Regions from separate parts of the Rhizobium sp. WYJ-E13 genome, predicted to be linked through region 1. Evidence: predicted binding sites of a transcription regulator. Region 1 holds the regulator's gene; each other region holds the start of a gene.
The links. The regulator PhoB, encoded in region 1, activates phosphate uptake and scavenging genes when phosphate is short. The targets are predictions, from matches to a motif close to TGTCATNNANCTGTCAT.

Region 1 (4,199 bases):
ATCGGGCGTTTCTTGCTTTGGAAGTTTCCGAGGCAACGGTGAGGGATTCTGCCATCACCAACGCGAAAGGTGGAGACAGGGCATGAACTGGACAGACGAGCGTGTCGAAAAGCTCAAGAAGCTTTGGTCGGAGGGGCTGAGCGCCAGCCAGATCGCAGCGCAACTTGGCGGCGTCAGTAGAAACGCTGTTATCGGCAAGGTTCACCGGCTCAGTCTTCCTGGCCGCGCCAAGGCCGGCGGCACGGCAACCGCTGCGCGTGCACCGAAGCGCAATACCTCGGCTCCCCGCGCCCCGAACTATGCGTCTCGCATCACCACCCGCACCGTTACCCGCCAGCAGGGCGCAACTGTCCTGAAGGAAGAGATCGAGATCGAAACTGTCGAGGAAATGGAATATGTACCGGCCAAAAACGTGGTCGTGCCTATCTCCCGTCGCCTCGGCCTGACGGAACTCACGGAACGCACCTGCAAATGGCCGGTCGGCGATCCGATGAAGGACGATTTCTACTTTTGCGGCTGCGACTCCCCGGATTCATCGCCCTATTGCAACTACCACCAGCGTCTCGCCTATCAGCCGATGAGCGAACGCCGCAAGGCTGTCCGGGTCGCCTGATCCACGCCTTGCCCAGAGATGCAGCATTCGTCGCCCCTCTTCGCTGACGCGCAGGGGGGCGAATTTTTTCCCATCGCTGAACTCCTGGCGTGGAACTGGTCGGTGGGGCAATAAGTGCTCAAAGCCTTCTGGCGGCCCTAAGCGGTCATTCCCGAACCCGACGATACAGGCCAGGAAACCGCCCCCTGCTGTTACATATCAGCCTTGCACAATAGGACGTATGCGTTTGCCTAAGATGGGATCATAAGGCGCGTAGCTGGTGCACATGAGAGTATCTGATATGGATTGGGTCCCTGTAGTCTTCGTTACGTTCAAGGTTCTCGCTTTGGGAACGGCCATGTTCTTCGCCATCAAGTGGCATTACGATCGAAGCGAGATGGGGGAGCGGCAAGCGGTACTGCGCACGGGCGGCATGATGGCCGCAGTCTTCGCGCTGGCGCTACTCGGCGTGGGGCTCCTCGCCTTTGTCCTTAGCAGCATGCTCGGTCTGGACCTGAGCTCCCCATGATCACATCAAGGGAGACAAGGGTGGCCGCACGAGCGAGCCGAAGCTAACGTCTCCTGATGGCGTATAGCAGCCCTCCCCATCATGGCTTCAGCCCTCGCGGTGCAAGAAACATGTCGGTCAAAGTGTGAGCGAGGCAACGCCTACTCCTAAAAACGCAGCCGGATAGACAAACGGGCCGCCCGGGAGAACCCGAGCGACCCGTCTGGACCTCCGATCACTCGGATCAGGCTTCCATGGAATATCCCGCGCCACGAACGGTGCGGATGACATCCTGCATGTTGGAAAAGTTCAGCGCCTTGCGCAGGCGGCCGACATGGACGTCGACCGTGCGCTCGTCCACATAGATATCATGGCCCCAGACGCCGTCCAGAAGCTGCGAGCGGGAGAAGACCCTGCCCGGCGACGACATCAGGAATTCGAGCAGGCGGAATTCGGTCGGGCCGAGGCGGACTTCACGGCTCTTGCGATGAACGCGATGGGTTTCGCGATCGAGCTCGATATCCCCGCACTTCAAAACGCTGGAAAGAACCTCCGGACGGGCACGACGCAGCATCGCCTTGACGCGGGCGACAAGTTCCGGCGTGGAGAAGGGCTTGACGACATAGTCGTCCGCGCCGGTCGAGAGGCCGCGAACGCGTTCGCTCTCTTCGCCGCGCGCCGTCAGCATGATGATCGGCAGACGCTCGGTCTCCGGCCGCATGCGCAGCCGGCGGCAGAGCTCGATGCCGGAAACGCCCGGCAGCATCCAGTCGAGGATGAGCAGGTCGGGCGTGCGCTCCTGAAGCCGGATTTCGGCCTCGTCGCCACGGAGGATCGTATCCACCTCGAAACCTTCCGCTTCGAGGTTGTAGCGGAGAAGCACGCTCAGCGCCTCTTCATCTTCAACAACTGCAACTCTTGGGATCATGCGTGTCAGTCTCCTAATGCATGATCCTTAAACCGGGGGTGATTTAAGCAGGGATCATGCAGGAACTCGGAATTGGCTGCACCCATGCGCGCCCCCGCATGGGACGCGCATATGCAATCGGCAGGTCCGGATTACTCCGTGACCGCACCGACGGTATTGGAGCTGTCGTCCTTCGGACGTTCGCCCTCCGGCTGGGCGCCGGTTGCCATGTAGTAGATCGTCTCGGCGATGTTGGTCGCATGGTCGCCGATGCGTTCGATGTTCTTGGCGCAGAAGAGAAGATGCGTGCAGCTCGTGATGTTGCGCGGATCTTCCATCATGTAGGTCAGAAGTTCGCGGAACAGCGAGGTGTACATCGCGTCGATCTCGTCGTCGCGCTCACGGATGGACTTGGCCTTGTCAGCCGAACGCGTCGTGTAGACGTCGAGCACTTCCTTGAGCTGGACGAGCGCCAGTTCGGAGAGATGCTCGAGACCGCGGGCAAGCTTGCGGGGAACGCCGGTGCTTTGCACGGCGATGACGCGCTTTGCGGTGTTCTTGCCGAGATCGCCGACGCGCTCGAGGTCGGCGGCGATGCGGATCGAACCCATGATCTCACGAAGGTCGGAGGCCATCGGCTGGCGACGGGCGATCGTAACGATCGCCTTGTCGTTGATTTCGCGTTCCGCGTGATCGAGGATCACGTCGTCGGAAATGACCTTCTGGGCGAGCGCCGTATCGCCGTTGACCAGCGCACGGACGGCCTCGCCGACCATCTGTTCGGCAAGACCACCCATCTCGGAAATGCGCCGGGACAGGAATTTCAGATCGTCGTCATAGGCGGAAAAAATATGTGTCGATGCCATGGGGCTTTGTCCTCGAAAATCGGGAAGGCTTCACATCGCCAAAATCAGCCGAACCGGCCCATGATATAGTCCTGGGTGCGCGGATCGTCCGGATTGGTGAACATCTTGTCGGTATCGTTTTCCTCAACCAGGTTGCCGAGGTGGAACATGGCCGTGCGCTGTGACACGCGGGCGGCCTGCTGCATGGAATGCGTCACGATGACGATGGTGTAGTTTTCACGCAGCTCGTGGATCAGCTCTTCGACCTTTGCAGTCGCGATCGGGTCCAGCGCCGAGCAGGGCTCGTCCATCAGGATGACTTCCGGGCTGACGGCAACGGCGCGCGCGATGCACAGGCGCTGCTGCTGACCGCCGGAAAGGCCGGTACCCGATTCATGCACGCGGTCCTTGACTTCGTTCCAGAGGCCGGCGCGCTGCAGGCTGGACTCGACGATCTGGTCGAGGTCTGCCTTGGACTTGGCGAGGCCGTGGATGCGCGGGCCGTAGGAGACGTTTTCGTAGATCGACTTCGGGAACGGGTTCGGCTTCTGGAACACCATGCCGACGCGGGCGCGCAGTTCGACGACGTCGATATCGGGATCGTAGATGTCATCGCCGTCGAGCGTGATCTTGCCGGTGACCCGGCAGCCGTCGATCGTGTCGTTCATGCGGTTCAGCGACCGCAGGAAGGTGGACTTGCCGCAGCCCGACGGGCCGATGAGCGCGGTCACCGTGTTTTCGCGGATGTTCAGATTGACATCGAAAAGCGCGCGCTTCTCTCCGTAATAGACGGAGACATCCTGACCGATCATCTTATACGGGACGTTGTTCATTTTCTGGTCCAGCGCCTTCTCGACTGCAGCTTCCGTCAACATGTTCATGATCTTTACTCCGTTTACCAGCGGCGCTCAAAGCGACGACGCAAGAGGATAGCTCCGAGGTTCATGACGATCAGGAACAGGAGCAGGACGATGATGGCACCCGAGGTTCTTTCCACGAAGGCACGCTCGGCTTCGTTGGCCCACATGTAGACCTGCACCGGAAGTGCGGTGGAAGGATCGAGCGGCGTGGTCGGCGCCTGGGCGACGAAGGCGACCATGCCGATCAGGAGCAGCGGCGCGGTTTCGCCGAGTGCGTGGGCAAGGCCGATGATCGTGCCGGTCAGGATGCCGGGCATTGCGAGCGGCAGCACATGGTGGAACACCATCTGCATCTTCGAGGCGCCGAGGCCGAGTGCGGCTGCGCGGATCGATGGCGGCACGGCACGAAGCGCCGCGCGTGTCGCGATGATGATCGTCGGCAGCGTCATCAGTGCCAGCACCAGCCCGCCGACAAGCGATGCCGAAC
Region 2 (4,199 bases), 1.5 Mb from region 1:
CGAGCGTGCGCGTGTCGCTCTTCTGGGCGTAGATGGCCTTCCACTCGTCCATCAGTTCGACGCGGCCTTCATAGACGAGGCCTTCGAGATCGTGGACCCAGATGTTTTCGCGTTTGGCGCCAAGCGTCACGAGCAGGTTGAGACAGGCAAGGGCGGCAGCACCGGCGCCTGACGCAACGATCTTGACCTCGTCGATCTTCTTGCCGGCCAGTTCCAGGCCGTTGAGGATGGCGGCGGCGACGATGATCGCGGTGCCGTGCTGGTCGTCGTGGAAGACCGGGATCTTCATCTTCTCGCGCAGCTGCTTCTCGATCCGGAAGCACTCCGGCGCCTTGATGTCCTCGAGGTTGATGCCACCGAAGGTCGGCTCCAGCGAGGCGACGGTCGAAACCATCTGCTCGACGTCCGTTGCATCCACTTCGATATCGAAAACGTCGATGTTGGCGAATTTCTTGAAGAGGACGGCCTTGCCTTCCATGACCGGCTTGGAAGCGAGCGGACCGATATTGCCGAGGCCGAGCACGGCGGTGCCGTTGGAGATCACGGCAACGAGGTTAGCGCGCGACGTATAGTCGGCCGCAGTTTCAGGATTGTCACGGATGGCGAGGCAGGGGGCGGCGACACCAGGAGAATAGGCGAGCGCCAGGTCGCGCTGGTTGCCGAGCGGCTTGGTCGCCTGGATTTCCAGCTTGCCGGGGCGCGGATAGCGGTGGAAGAAAAGCGCCTGGTCGTCGAGGCTGCCGCCCGTCAAATTCTTTTCCGTTTTGGATTTTTCCTGGTGATCCATCGCCGCCTCCAGCGTTGTTCGAAGTCTTTTGAGGACTTCTCCATACATCAATCGGATACGGGCGACAGTATGGAAATGCGGCGTGGAGAAAGTTTTCGTGCGGGGGGCGGGGGCGGCGGCCCTTGGTGCCGAGCGGTTGCCACCAGCTAATCCTTTTGGGGAAACTTGTCTGGCGAGGGCGGCAAGCGCAGAATGCCCTGCGCGACGGTGCGGGGCGCCGTTCGCATGGAGGAAATCATGGACAACTTGAACCTCACGACCTTGCAAAGGGGTCAGACGATGGTCAATGACGTGGCCATCGATGCATTTGCCGCCGGATTTCGCGGCACTCTCCTGACCAGCAAGGATATGAATTACAACGAGGCGCGGGCGATCTGGAATGCGATGATCGACCGGCGGCCCGGGCTCATCGCGCGCTGCGCGGGCGCTGCTGATGTCGTTCGGGCGGTGCGGTTCGCGCGCGACAACAATCTTCTCCTTTCGGTGCGCGGCGGCGGGCACGGCATTGCCGGCAACGCCGTCTGCGACGGCGGCGTCGTCATCGACCTGTCAGCGATGAAATCGGTGCGGGTCGATCCGCAGACGCGGCGTGCCAGGATCGAGCCGGGCGCAACGCTTGCCGATGTCGACAAGGAAACGCTGGCCTTCGGGCTGGTGCTGCCGACCGGCATCAATTCCACGACAGGCATCGCCGGCCTGACGCTCGGCGGCGGCTTCGGCTGGCTGACCCGCAAATTCGGACTGACCCTCGACAATCTGCTCTCGGTCGACATGGTGACGGCGGATGGCGAACTGGTCAAGGCGAGCGAGACGGATAAGCCCGATCTCTTCTGGGCGCTGCGCGGCGGCGGCGGAAATTTCGGCGTCGTGACCTCCTTCGAGTTCAAGCTCAACCCGCTCGACACCGAGGTTCTCGCCGGGCTCGTCGTGCATCCCTTCGCCGATGCGGAAAAGGTGCTGAAGGAATACCGGCAGGCGCTGGAGGCGGCGCCCGACGAACTGACCTGCTGGGTGGTGATGCGCCAGGCGCCGCCGCTGCCCTTCCTGCCGGCCGAATGGCATGGCAAGGAGATCGTAGTACTGGCGATGTGCTATTGCGGAGATGTCGCGGCGGGTGAAAAGGCCGCGGCCAGGTTGCGCGCTATCGGAAAGCCGATTGCCGATATCGTCGGCCCGATGCCGTTCACCGGCTGGCAGCAGGCCTTCGATCCGCTGCTCACACCAGGTGCGCGCAATTACTGGAAGAGCCAGGATTTCGCGTCTCTGTCCGATGCGGCGATCGAGGTGCTGCTCAAGGCGGTGCGCAGGCTGCCCGGCCCGGAATGCGAGATCTTCATTGGCCATGTCGGGGGTGCCGCCGGTCGCGTGGCCAACGAGGCCACCGCGTTTCCGCAGCGCAGCTCGCATTTCGTCATGAACGTGCATGCCCGCTGGCGGGAAACCGGGATGGATGGAAGCTGCGTCGGCTGGGCGCGCGAGCTTTTCGAGGCCACCAAGCCGCATGCTGTCGGAACCGCCTATATCAACTTCATGCCTGACGACGAAACCGACCGGGTCGAAGCCGCCTATGGTACCAACTACGCCCGCCTTGCTGAGATCAAGCGGCGTTACGATCCGAACAATCTGTTCCGGATGAACCAGAACGTGAAACCGATGGCGACGGTGCGGACTGCCTGAGGATTGATGTTTTAGGGAAGGAGTTTCGCGCCAGCGCCGGAATGTGAAGGTGTTGGCGTGACGTCGGTCACCCAGCGCCCCACGTCCAGCCTGTATGAACAGGTTGCAGGGCTTTCCCACAGCCTTGTCATCTTCCTGAAACACGAGTCTGATTTTGGAAGACCAGACGAAGAACGATGGGACACGAGCGGAAAGGCTTGTGACAGACATGATGGAACCCCGGCGCTTCCGCACCCTCTTCATTTCCGATTTGCATCTCGGCTCCAAGGCGGCCAAGGCAGATTTCCTGCTGGATTTCCTGCGCTACCACGAAGCCGATACGATCTATCTCGTCGGCGATATCGTCGACGGCTGGCGCCTGAAGCGCAGCTGGTACTGGCCGCAGGTCTGCAACGACGTGGTTCAGAAGCTCTTGCGCAAGGCGCGCAAGGGTACGCGCGTCGTCTATATTCCCGGCAATCACGACGAATTCCTGCGCGCTTTTCCGGGCACGCATTTCGGCGGCATCGAAGTTGTCGACCGCATCATCCATGACGGCGCGGACGGCAAGAAATACCTGATCCTGCATGGGGACGAATTCGACGTCGTCGTGCGCAATGCTCGCCTGCTCGCCTATCTCGGCGACTGGGCCTATGACACGGCCATCCGCATCAATATCGTTCTCGCCGCCGTGCGCCGGCGCCTCGGCATGCCCTACTGGTCGTTTTCGGCCTGGGCAAAGCTGCAGGTCAAACATGCCGTCAATTTCATCGGCGAGTTCCAGCGCGTGGTTGCCGAGGAAGCCCGCAAGAACGGCGCCGATGGCGTCATCTGCGGCCATATCCATCACGCCGTGATCGAGGATATGGACGGCATCCGCTACATCAATACCGGCGACTGGGTCGAAAGCTGCACGGCGATCGTCGAGCATGAGGACGGCAGATTCGAACTCATCACCTGGCGTGCGCTGACCAGCAACGTGCCGGCGCTGACCTCTCTCGAATTGCTGGAAGAGGGCGATCTCGCCCCGCAGGCTGCCTGAATAATGTGTGCGTACAGCACCGGCCTGGCCGGTGCATCATGAATTTAGCCGTTGCCGTCAGGCGACAGGCCCCATTTATTTTTTAAATCGTTTCGACTTACCTCCGAAACGTTACAATTCGGCTATTTCTCGCCATAGTCGTGTTTGATTGGATGTGTTAGGCAACGCAGAGTTTCCTTCAGGTCCATCATGATTCCCGCACAAAATCCCTCGACGGGTGAGGGAGCGCCGCCGCGCTTCCGGCTGCTCAGCGCGCTTTGCTACAGCGCGCCGCTGCTGGTCAACGGTATCGTCCTGCCCTTCTTCCCCGTCTGGCTTTCGACTCACCAGTTCAACGATCATCAGATCGGCACCATCCTCGCCGTGCCGATGGTGGTGCGCGTTCTCGTCGCGCCGATCGTGGCGGTCTTTGCCGACCGCATGCAGGAGCGGGCGCATGTGCTTTTGTGGTCGGGCATCCTGTCGCTCCTGACGGCGATCGCGCTCTACTGGACGAGCAATTTCTGGCCGGTGCTGATCGTCTTTGCGCTGCAGGGCGCGACCTTCGCGCCCTATGTGCCGGTCGTCGAATCGATCGTGATTTCGGGTGTGCGCCGCTGGGGGCTCGATTATGGTTCCATGCGCGTCTGGGGCTCGATCGCTTTCATCATTTCAACGCTCGTGGGCGGTGAGCTGGTCGGGCGCTGGGGTGGCGAAATGGTGCTGCCCGTGATG
Region 3 (4,199 bases), 1.7 Mb from region 1:
GGCCGCCTTCGTAAGCCTTGAGGAAGGCCGTGAAGGCGCGTTTGGTCGGCTCGCCGGCGATCGGGTCGAGCTCGATGGCGCCGATGAGGCCCGTATTTCTGATGTCGATGACGTTGGGGCAATCCTTGAGCGAGTGCAGCGCGTCGGCCCAGTAGTCGGAAAGCTCGGCTGCGCGGGTCAGCAGGCCTTCTTCCTTGTAGGTGTCGAGCGTCGCAAGTGCTGCGGCCGAAGCGATCGGGTTCCCGGAATAAGTATAACCGTGGAAGAACTCGATCATGTGCTCGGGGCCGTTCATGAAGGCATCATGGATTTCCGAGGTCACGAAGACGGCGCCCATCGGGATGACGCCGTTGGTCAGACCCTTGGCGGTGGTGATGATGTCGGGCTTCACGTCGTAATACTGAGCGGCGAAGGGTGCGCCGAGGCGGCCGAATCCGGTGATGACTTCATCGAAGATCAGCAGGATGCCGTGCTTGGTGCAGATTTCACGCAGCTTCTGCAGATAGCCCTTCGGCGGAATGAGAACGCCGGTGGAGCCGGCGACCGGCTCGACGATGACGGCGGCGACGGTGGACGCGTCATGCAGGGTGACGATGCGCTCGAGTTCGGTGGCGATATCGCCGCCATGCTCGGGTTCGCCGCGGGTAAAGTTGTTCTTGCCGGGCAGATGAGTGTGGGGCATGTGGTCGACGCCGGTCAGCAGCGTGCCGAACATCTTGCGGTTGGTGACGATGCCGCCGACGGAGATGCCGCCGAAATTGACGCCGTGATAGCCACGCTCGCGGCCGATCAGGCGGAAGCGTGAGCCATTGCCCTTCACGCGGTGATAGGCGAGCGCCACCTTGAGCGCCGTTTCGACCGATTCAGAACCGGAATTGGTATAGAGGACATGGTTCATGCCCTCGGGTGCGATGTCGACCAGGCGGTTCGCGAGTTCGAAAGCCTTGGGATGGCCGAGCTGAAAGGCCGGGGCGTAGTCGAGTTCGCCCGCCTGCTCGCGGATCGCTTCGGTGATCTTCGGGCGGCAGTGTCCGGCATTCACGCACCAGAGGCCAGCCGTACCGTCCAGAACCTGACGGCCGTCATGGGTTTGGTAATACATATCCTTCGCACCCACGAAGAGGCGCGGTTCCTTCTTGAACTGACGGTTCGCGGTAAAGGGCATCCAAAAGGCGCGAAGGTCGTTTGGCGTTGCATTCAGGCGATTGGACATGCTGTTCTCCTGGCCGTTGGGGAGGCCGTTCCCGTTTTAAGCTTGGCGCCGATTATATTTTTACTGCCCGGTCAAATTATCAGCGCCCGGCAAGGCGTCAAGCCAGAGAAGCGTCGCCTTCTGATGTTCCCGGACACGTCGGGCGTCATCAATCCTTCGCCCGGCATCGCTACAAAAATCGATGGCCACAATGGCCGAGGGCATTCCATTCATTTCCTTGAAATTCAACCATTTTACCGGAGGTAGTCATGACGGACCGCCAGAAGACCAGACCGCGTCCCAATCCGCGGCGTGCATTTGCGCCGAGCTACGGCACCATTCTCGAAGAAGGCGTTCGTCGCCGTACCGTTCTGAAGGGCTTCATCGCAGCCATGGGTGCAGCCGCTTTTGCGCCGGCGCTCGAAGCAAGGAAGGCTGAAGCCGCCGAGTCGACGCTTACTTTCCCCGAACTGAAGCGTGTGCGTGACGCTGCCGACCACTGGCCTGATGGTTACGAGCGCCAGATCCTCATTCGCTGGGGTGACGCACTCTTCAACGACAGCCCGGAATTCGATGTCGCCAAGCTCGACGGCAAGACCGCCGAGCGCCAGTTCGGCTACAACAACGATTTCACGCAGTTCCTGCCGCTGCCCTGGGGCGAGAAGAGCTCCGATCATGGCCTGATGGTCGTCAGCCATGAATATGCCACGCCCTTCCTGATGTTCCCGGGACTGACGGCGGACAATTATCGTGAGAAGATGACCGAGGACCAGATCCGGGCGGTGATGGCCGCTGTCGGCGTCTCGGTTTTCGAAGTGCGCAAGGACGGCAACCGGTGGCAGGTCGTCAAGGACGGCAAATATAACCGCCGCATCCACATGAGCACGGAAATCGGCATTTCCGGCCCGGCCGCCGGCGACGATCGCCTCAAGACCAAGGCTGACCCGACCGGCACGATGGTCTTCGGCACGATCTCGAACTGCAATGGCGGTATCACGCCTTGGGGCACGATGCTCTCGGGCGAAGAAGGCGCAATGGACGTTTTTGCCGGCGACTATACCAAGCTGGCGAACCAGAAACTGGTCGAGCGACAGGGCTGGGACGAGGATGAGAACGACATCTATTCCGTCAGCCGCGTCGAGCCGCGCTTCAAGTTCGAGGAGGAGCCGAATGAATGGATGCGCTTCGACTGGGTCGTCGAAATCGATCCGTTCGATCCCTCGGCAAAGCCGGTCAAGCGCACGTCGCTCGGCCGCATGACGCATGAAGGCGCGCAATGTTGCGTCGCCCCTGACGGACGCGTCGTGGTGTTCATGGGCGATGATGACGATTTCGAATATATCTACCGCTTCGTCACCCGCGATCCGTGGAACCCCAATGATCGCGCCGCCAACAAGGACCTGCTCGACCACGGTACGCTGTCGGTCGCCAAGTTCGAAAGCGACGGCACGATGCGCTGGATCCCGCTGGTCGCCGGCGAAGGCCCGCTGACGGCGGAAGCCGGCTTCAAGACGCAGGCAGACGTGGTTCTCGCCACGCGCGCTGCCGCGGACCTCGTAGGTGCTACGCCGATGGATGGGCCGGAAGGCTTCATCCCGCATCTCGGCACCGGCAAGCTCTATGTTGCCATGACCGAGAACGAAGACCGCCTGCCGAAGGGGCAGGGTGACGACGAGAAGGAACAGGTCAACGTCGCCAATCCGCGCGGGCCGAACCCGCATGGGCATCTGCTGGAACTGGTGACGCCCGGCGGCCCGGACAAGCCGGATTATGCGGCCGAAAGCTTCAAATGGGACGTTTTCATTCTTTGCGGCGATCCGGCTAAGCTGGAAGACCAGGCAATGTTTCACCCGGCGACCACCTCGGCTGGCTGGTTCACCGATCCCGACAACCTTGCCGTCGATCCGGCAGGCCGCCTCTGGGTGACCACCGACGGTCCGCCACCGGAAGGCATCGCCGATTCCGTCTATGTGATGGATACGGAAGGTCCGGGCCGCGCCCTGCCGAAGCTCATCTATATCGCCCCTGTCGGTTCGGAGACCTGCTCGCCGACCTTCACGTCCGACGGCTCCAGCGTCTTCCTCTCGGTCCAGCATCCGGGCGAATTGCGCATGGCCGACAACGAAGATGCGACCTCGATGGAAGATGCCGGCACCAGTTGGCCGGACTTCAAGCCGGGCGTACCGGCTCGTCCGTCGCTCGTCGTGCTGACCCGCGGCAACAATGAAGTGGTGGGCAGCTAAGCCCGCTTTTCGCAACCAAAAGAGACCGGCAATTCTCGCGAATTGCCGGTCTCCAACGCTTCACGAGCTGAAATAGCGTGAGCAGTATCGGAGGAAACATCTCCTCCGATACTGCTCAGACTGACATCATGTCAGCGCTAACATCAGGCTGCAGACCTACTCCGGTTCTGTGTCGCGTAGATATCCTCGAGTGTTGCAAGGATTTTCATGACCGGCTCGGAGTTGCTGGAATAATAGATCGTCTGTGCATCGCGACGGGTCTTGACCAGCTTCTGAGCGCGCAATTTCGACAGATGCTGGGAGAGGGCCGACTGGCTCAGGCCGACCTGGGTCGCGAGAACGCCGACAGGCACTTCTCCCTTTACCAGGCTGGTGAGGATCAGCAAACGCTTGGGGTTGGCCATGGCCGATAATAAAGCTGCCGCCACATTGGTGTGATCGGCCAAATCAGAGGTTTCCATATTTTTTCTTCCTAATGCGAAACGTACATCATCCGTACAGGCACAGGCCGTCAGACGGTTCTTTGACTGACGTCAAAAACTAGCAATTGGGCTTGAAGATTGTATATACCTAAATTTAAGGTATCAGGTATGCTATTTTAGATATGTTTGAACAAATGTGATCCAAATCCTCCGCGGGTATGTCGAACTCGCAACGCAACAATAAGTCACCTGAAATCATATCAAAACCCGCGGAATCCACCCCACATATGTGCCAGGGACCTGCTTCGGGCGCCTTTAGCCTAGATGCCAGCGCTGTCATCA
Region 4 (4,199 bases), 1.6 Mb from region 1:
AGGTTGTTCACATTTTGTTCGCGAATGCTAGTCTAACCTCGCTGTCATTTGCGGAGGAGGAGAGTCGTGGCAGGACAACAGACGAAGTTCGAGCGGTTGAAGGCGCTGCATCAGAGGGATGAGGCATTCGTCATTCCCAATCCCTGGGATGCCGGCTCGGCCCGAATCCTGACGAGTCTCGGTTTCGAGGCCTTGGCGACGACCAGCGCCGGTTATGCCTTTTCCAAGGGCAAGCGGGATTCCTTTGCGAGCCTGACCCGGAGTGAAATCCTCGATAACGCCGCCGAGATCGTCGGCGCCACCGATCTTCCCGTATCGGCCGATCTCGAGGATGGGTTCGGCGCAGCACCGGAGATCTGCGCCGAGACGATCCGGCTGGCCTGCGAGGTCGGGCTGGTCGGCGGATCGATCGAGGATGCCACCGGCGAACCGGCCCGCCCGATCTACGATCTGTCGCATTCTGTCGAGCGTGTGCAGGCTGCAGCAGAGGCGGCGCGGACACTGCCTTTCCTGCTGACGGCAAGGGCGGAGAATTTTCTGTGGGAGCGGCCCGATCTCGATGACACGATCAGGCGGCTGCAGGCTTTTTCGGCGGCCGGCGCCGATGTGCTCTATGCGCCCGGCCTGCCTGACATCGACGCCATCCGGACGGTCTGCGCGGCCGTCGACAAGCCCGTCAACGTGGTGATGGGGCTGAAAGGGCCGCGCTACAGCGTTGCCGAACTTTCGGCTGCCGGCGTGCGCCGCGTGAGTGTCGGCGGGTCCTTCGCGCGCGCGGCGCTCGGTGCACTGCTGCGGGCGGCCGAAGAAGTGAAATCATCGGGCACCTTTACCTATGCCGCCGATGCGATCCCGGCGGCCACGCTCAGCCAGCTCATGTCGCAGGAGAAGAGCTGGGGCCGGGAGTAGGGCCATCGTTCGATGTCTGCTCTTCAGTCTTTTTTCTTGCGCTGCCTCTTGCCGGGCCGAGGGCGGAAGTCGACGAGCAGGGATTTCAGTTCGAGTTCGCGCACACGCCGGGCGGCCTCGTCGGGGCTTACCCAGGCCAGCATGCGCTGACCGACTTCCCTGAATTCGCTTTGGGCGGCCTCCACCTCGATCTGGAAGATGTCGACGATGCAGGGAACAACGTCGCCGTCATCCAGTTCCTTGAGATAGGTATAGCGGCCGACCGGCTGTTTGCTGACCGTTCCGCGCACGCCGGCTTCCTCCCACGCTTCCATCGCGGCTGCCTCATGCGGCTTCTTCTTTTTCATCGGCCAGCCCTTTGGAATAATCCAGCGGCCGCTGTCGCGCGTGGTGACGACGAGAACTTCAATTTCGAGGCGGTCGGTGTCGGGACTGCCTTTCCGATAGCGGAAGCAGACGGCGCCATATTGCTGGCGAAAGGCGCCGGAGAAAAGCTTCTCGGGCCTCGCTGCAAGCTGCTTCAAGAGTGGCAGGGATGTGCCGGCGCGGGATTTTGCGCCTTTTTTATTGGATTTCATGACATCTAGCATTGTCAATTTTTACTTTTTCGATCAATTGCCTGCGACGCTTTATGACAGATTTATGACAGTCTCCTATGGACAGTCGTCCGCACAGGGAAGGATCGCCCGATATGATGAGCGTGTTTCGCAAGATGATGCCGCGGGAGGACCGCTTCTTCGAGATGTTCTCCAGGCATGCGAAAACGGTGGTCGCAGCAGCCGAGGCGATGGAGAAACTGCTGAAGGGCGAAAATGTCGAGGAGAATTGCGACCGTATCGTCGCGCTGGAGGACGATGCCGACCAGATCACCCGCGAGGTGCTGCTGGCGATCCGCCGCAGCTTTATCACGCCTTTCGACCGCGGCGACATCAAGGACCTGATCCAGTCCATGGATGATGCGATCGACATGATGCACAAGACGGTGAAGATCATCCGGCTCTTCGAGCAATCGAGCTTCGATCCGCTGATGCGGGAAATGGGCGGAGAGATCATCAAGGCGGCGATCCTGATGCAGCAGGCGATCGGGCTGCTCGACAAGATCGGCGCCAATGCCTCGAAACTCTCGGCGATTGCCGAGGAGATCACGCGGGTCGAGGGACGCTCCGACGAGCTGCATGACGAGGGGCTGAAAGACCTCTATCGCCGGCATGGGGCCAGCGGCAATGCCATGGCCTACATGATCGGCAGCGAGATCTACTCCAACCTGGAAAAGATCGTCGACCGGTTCGAGGACGTGGCCAACGAAATCAGCGGCGTCGTCATCGAGAACGTCTGATGGAAGCCTCTCTCTCCCTTCCGCTGCTGGTCGGTCTGATCGGCGTCGCGCTGTTCTTCGATTTTCTGAACGGGCTGCATGATGCGGCAAACTCGATCGCGACGATCGTCTCCACCCGCGTTCTCCGGCCGCAATATGCCGTCGCCTGGGCCGCCTTCTTCAATTTCATCGCCTTCCTGTTCTTCGGCCTGCATGTCGCCGAAACGCTCGGCACCGGCATCATCGACCCGGCCATCGTCTCGCCGCAGGTGATCTTTGCGGCGCTGATGGGGGCGATCGTCTGGAACATCGTCACCTGGCTGTTCGGAATCCCGTCTTCGTCGTCGCATGCGCTGGTCGGCGGGCTTGTCGGAGCGGGGCTTGCGAAGGTCGGCGTCAGCTCGATCGTCTGGAGCGGGTTGTTGAAGACGGTCGGCGCGATCGTCATGTCGCCGGCGATCGGTTTCCTGCTGGCGTTGTTCTTCGTTCTCATGGTCTCCTGGATGTTCGTGCGCCAGACGCCCTTTGCCGTCGACAGCACGTTCCGCTTCATGCAGTTCATCTCCGCCTCGCTCTATTCGCTCGGCCATGGCGGCAACGACGCGCAGAAGACCATGGGCATCATAGCCATTCTGCTGTTCAGCCAGGGGCATCTCGGCGGCAGCTTCCATGTGCCGCTCTGGGTGGTCATTTCCTGCCAGTCGGCGATGGCGCTCGGCACGCTTTTCGGCGGCTGGCGGATCGTTCATACGATGGGCTCGAAGATCACCCGGCTCAATCCGATGCAGGGTTTCTGCGCCGAAACCGGCGGGGCGCTGACGCTCTTTGCTGCGACCTGGCTCGGCATTCCCGTCTCCACCACCCATACGATCACCGGCGCGATCATCGGTGTCGGCGCAGCGCGGCGGTTGTCCGCCGTGCGCTGGGGCGTGGCAGGCAATATCGTCATCGCCTGGATCATCACCATGCCGGCAGCCGCTGCCATTGCTGCCGCCTCTTACGGTATCGCCAGCCTGTTCGGCTGAGAGCAGGGGACGATCTGCGGGCAGAGGCTCGGGTTTCGCGCATCCGGTACTCTAATTTCAGGTGCTGCTATTTTCGATCACCTGTTGCGCTCTATTTCCTATGCAAGGAGAAGGCGATGGCGAGCGGGCGATGGATCTGTCTGAGCATCTGTCTGAATTGAATGCGAAGATACCGACAAGTGCCGGCCGCCGCCGGACCCATCAGTGCGGCGCCATCTGCTGCCGCGTCGAAAGAGGCGGAAGGCTGAGCGTTCTGCTCGTCACCAGCCGGGATACCGGACGATGGGTGATCCCGAAGGGCTATCTGGAGAGGAAGGAAAAGCCTTATCGCTGCGCTCAGCGCGAAGCGCTCGAAGAAGCCGGTATCATCGGCAAGGTCAGGAAGAGGCCACTCGGTTACTACACCTACATGAAGGACAACGAGACGCCGCTGACGGTCTCGATCCACCTGCTCAGGCTCAGAAACGAGGTCAGTCAATTTCCGGAGCGCGCCCAGAGGCTGAAGATCTGGGTTTCTCCGGCAGAGGCCGCCCTGCTTGTCGAGGAGCCGGAGCTGCAGGCGCTCTTCCGGTCTATCGATGCGGAAAATCCCCTGACATCGCAGGACCGGCTGAAGCCGCGCCGGATCGCCGGACGGCGGCCGCTGCATGAGGCGGCGGTGTCGCTCGCCACGTCGCCAGCCTCGCACTGACAGCCGTTACTGCATAATACCTTAAATCGGAATCGATCTAAGGATGAAATTATGCAGCAATTTAAAGTGCTACAGCGTCCTTTGCGCGTCTGAAAAGACGCGCGGCGCTGTAGTTGCCGCCAAATGCACTTTGGAATGACGAAGGCCCGACAACGGGCCTTCGCGCATCTCTTTGTTTTACGCATGTCGTTATCGCAAAACCGCTGCACACTTTTGCGCGACATGCTTTAGGCTACCGCGGACTGCCGGTCGCCAGAGG

Region 2: the regulator PhoB is predicted to act here: its motif matches at 2,590-2,606, upstream of KQ933_RS08260 (UDP-2,3-diacylglucosamine diphosphatase).
Region 3: the regulator PhoB is predicted to act here: its motif matches at 1,357-1,373, upstream of KQ933_RS13900 (PhoX family phosphatase).
Region 4: the regulator PhoB is predicted to act here: its motif matches at 1,541-1,557, upstream of KQ933_RS08940 (DUF47 domain-containing protein).

The regions. Positions count from the first base shown of each region.
Region 1 is NZ_CP076853.1:149,072-153,270, reverse strand. It holds gene KQ933_RS00755 (GcrA family cell cycle regulator) at 83-613, shown strand; gene KQ933_RS00750 (hypothetical protein) at 894-1,121, shown strand; gene phoB (phosphate regulon transcriptional regulator PhoB) at 1,345-2,028, opposite strand; gene phoU (phosphate signaling complex protein PhoU) at 2,160-2,873, opposite strand; gene pstB (phosphate ABC transporter ATP-binding protein PstB) at 2,918-3,733, opposite strand; gene pstA (phosphate ABC transporter permease PstA) at 3,748-4,199, opposite strand, start outside.
Region 2 is NZ_CP076853.1:1,645,123-1,649,321, reverse strand. It holds gene KQ933_RS08270 (NADP-dependent malic enzyme) at 1-787, opposite strand, end outside; gene KQ933_RS08265 (FAD-binding oxidoreductase) at 1,025-2,464, shown strand; gene KQ933_RS08260 (UDP-2,3-diacylglucosamine diphosphatase) at 2,673-3,485, shown strand; gene KQ933_RS08255 (MFS transporter) at 3,675-4,199, shown strand, end outside.
Region 3 is NZ_CP076853.1:2,752,906-2,757,104, reverse strand. It holds gene KQ933_RS13905 (aspartate aminotransferase family protein) at 1-1,213, opposite strand, end outside; gene KQ933_RS13900 (PhoX family phosphatase) at 1,462-3,435, shown strand; gene KQ933_RS13895 (helix-turn-helix transcriptional regulator) at 3,579-3,896, opposite strand; gene KQ933_RS13890 (HugZ family protein) at 4,012-4,199, opposite strand, start outside.
Region 4 is NZ_CP076853.1:1,775,239-1,779,437, reverse strand. It holds gene KQ933_RS08950 (oxaloacetate decarboxylase) at 67-909, shown strand; gene KQ933_RS08945 (NUDIX hydrolase) at 933-1,487, opposite strand; gene KQ933_RS08940 (DUF47 domain-containing protein) at 1,601-2,245, shown strand; gene KQ933_RS08935 (inorganic phosphate transporter) at 2,245-3,249, shown strand; gene KQ933_RS08930 (NUDIX hydrolase) at 3,380-3,940, shown strand; gene KQ933_RS08925 (DUF1062 domain-containing protein) at 4,173-4,199, opposite strand, start outside.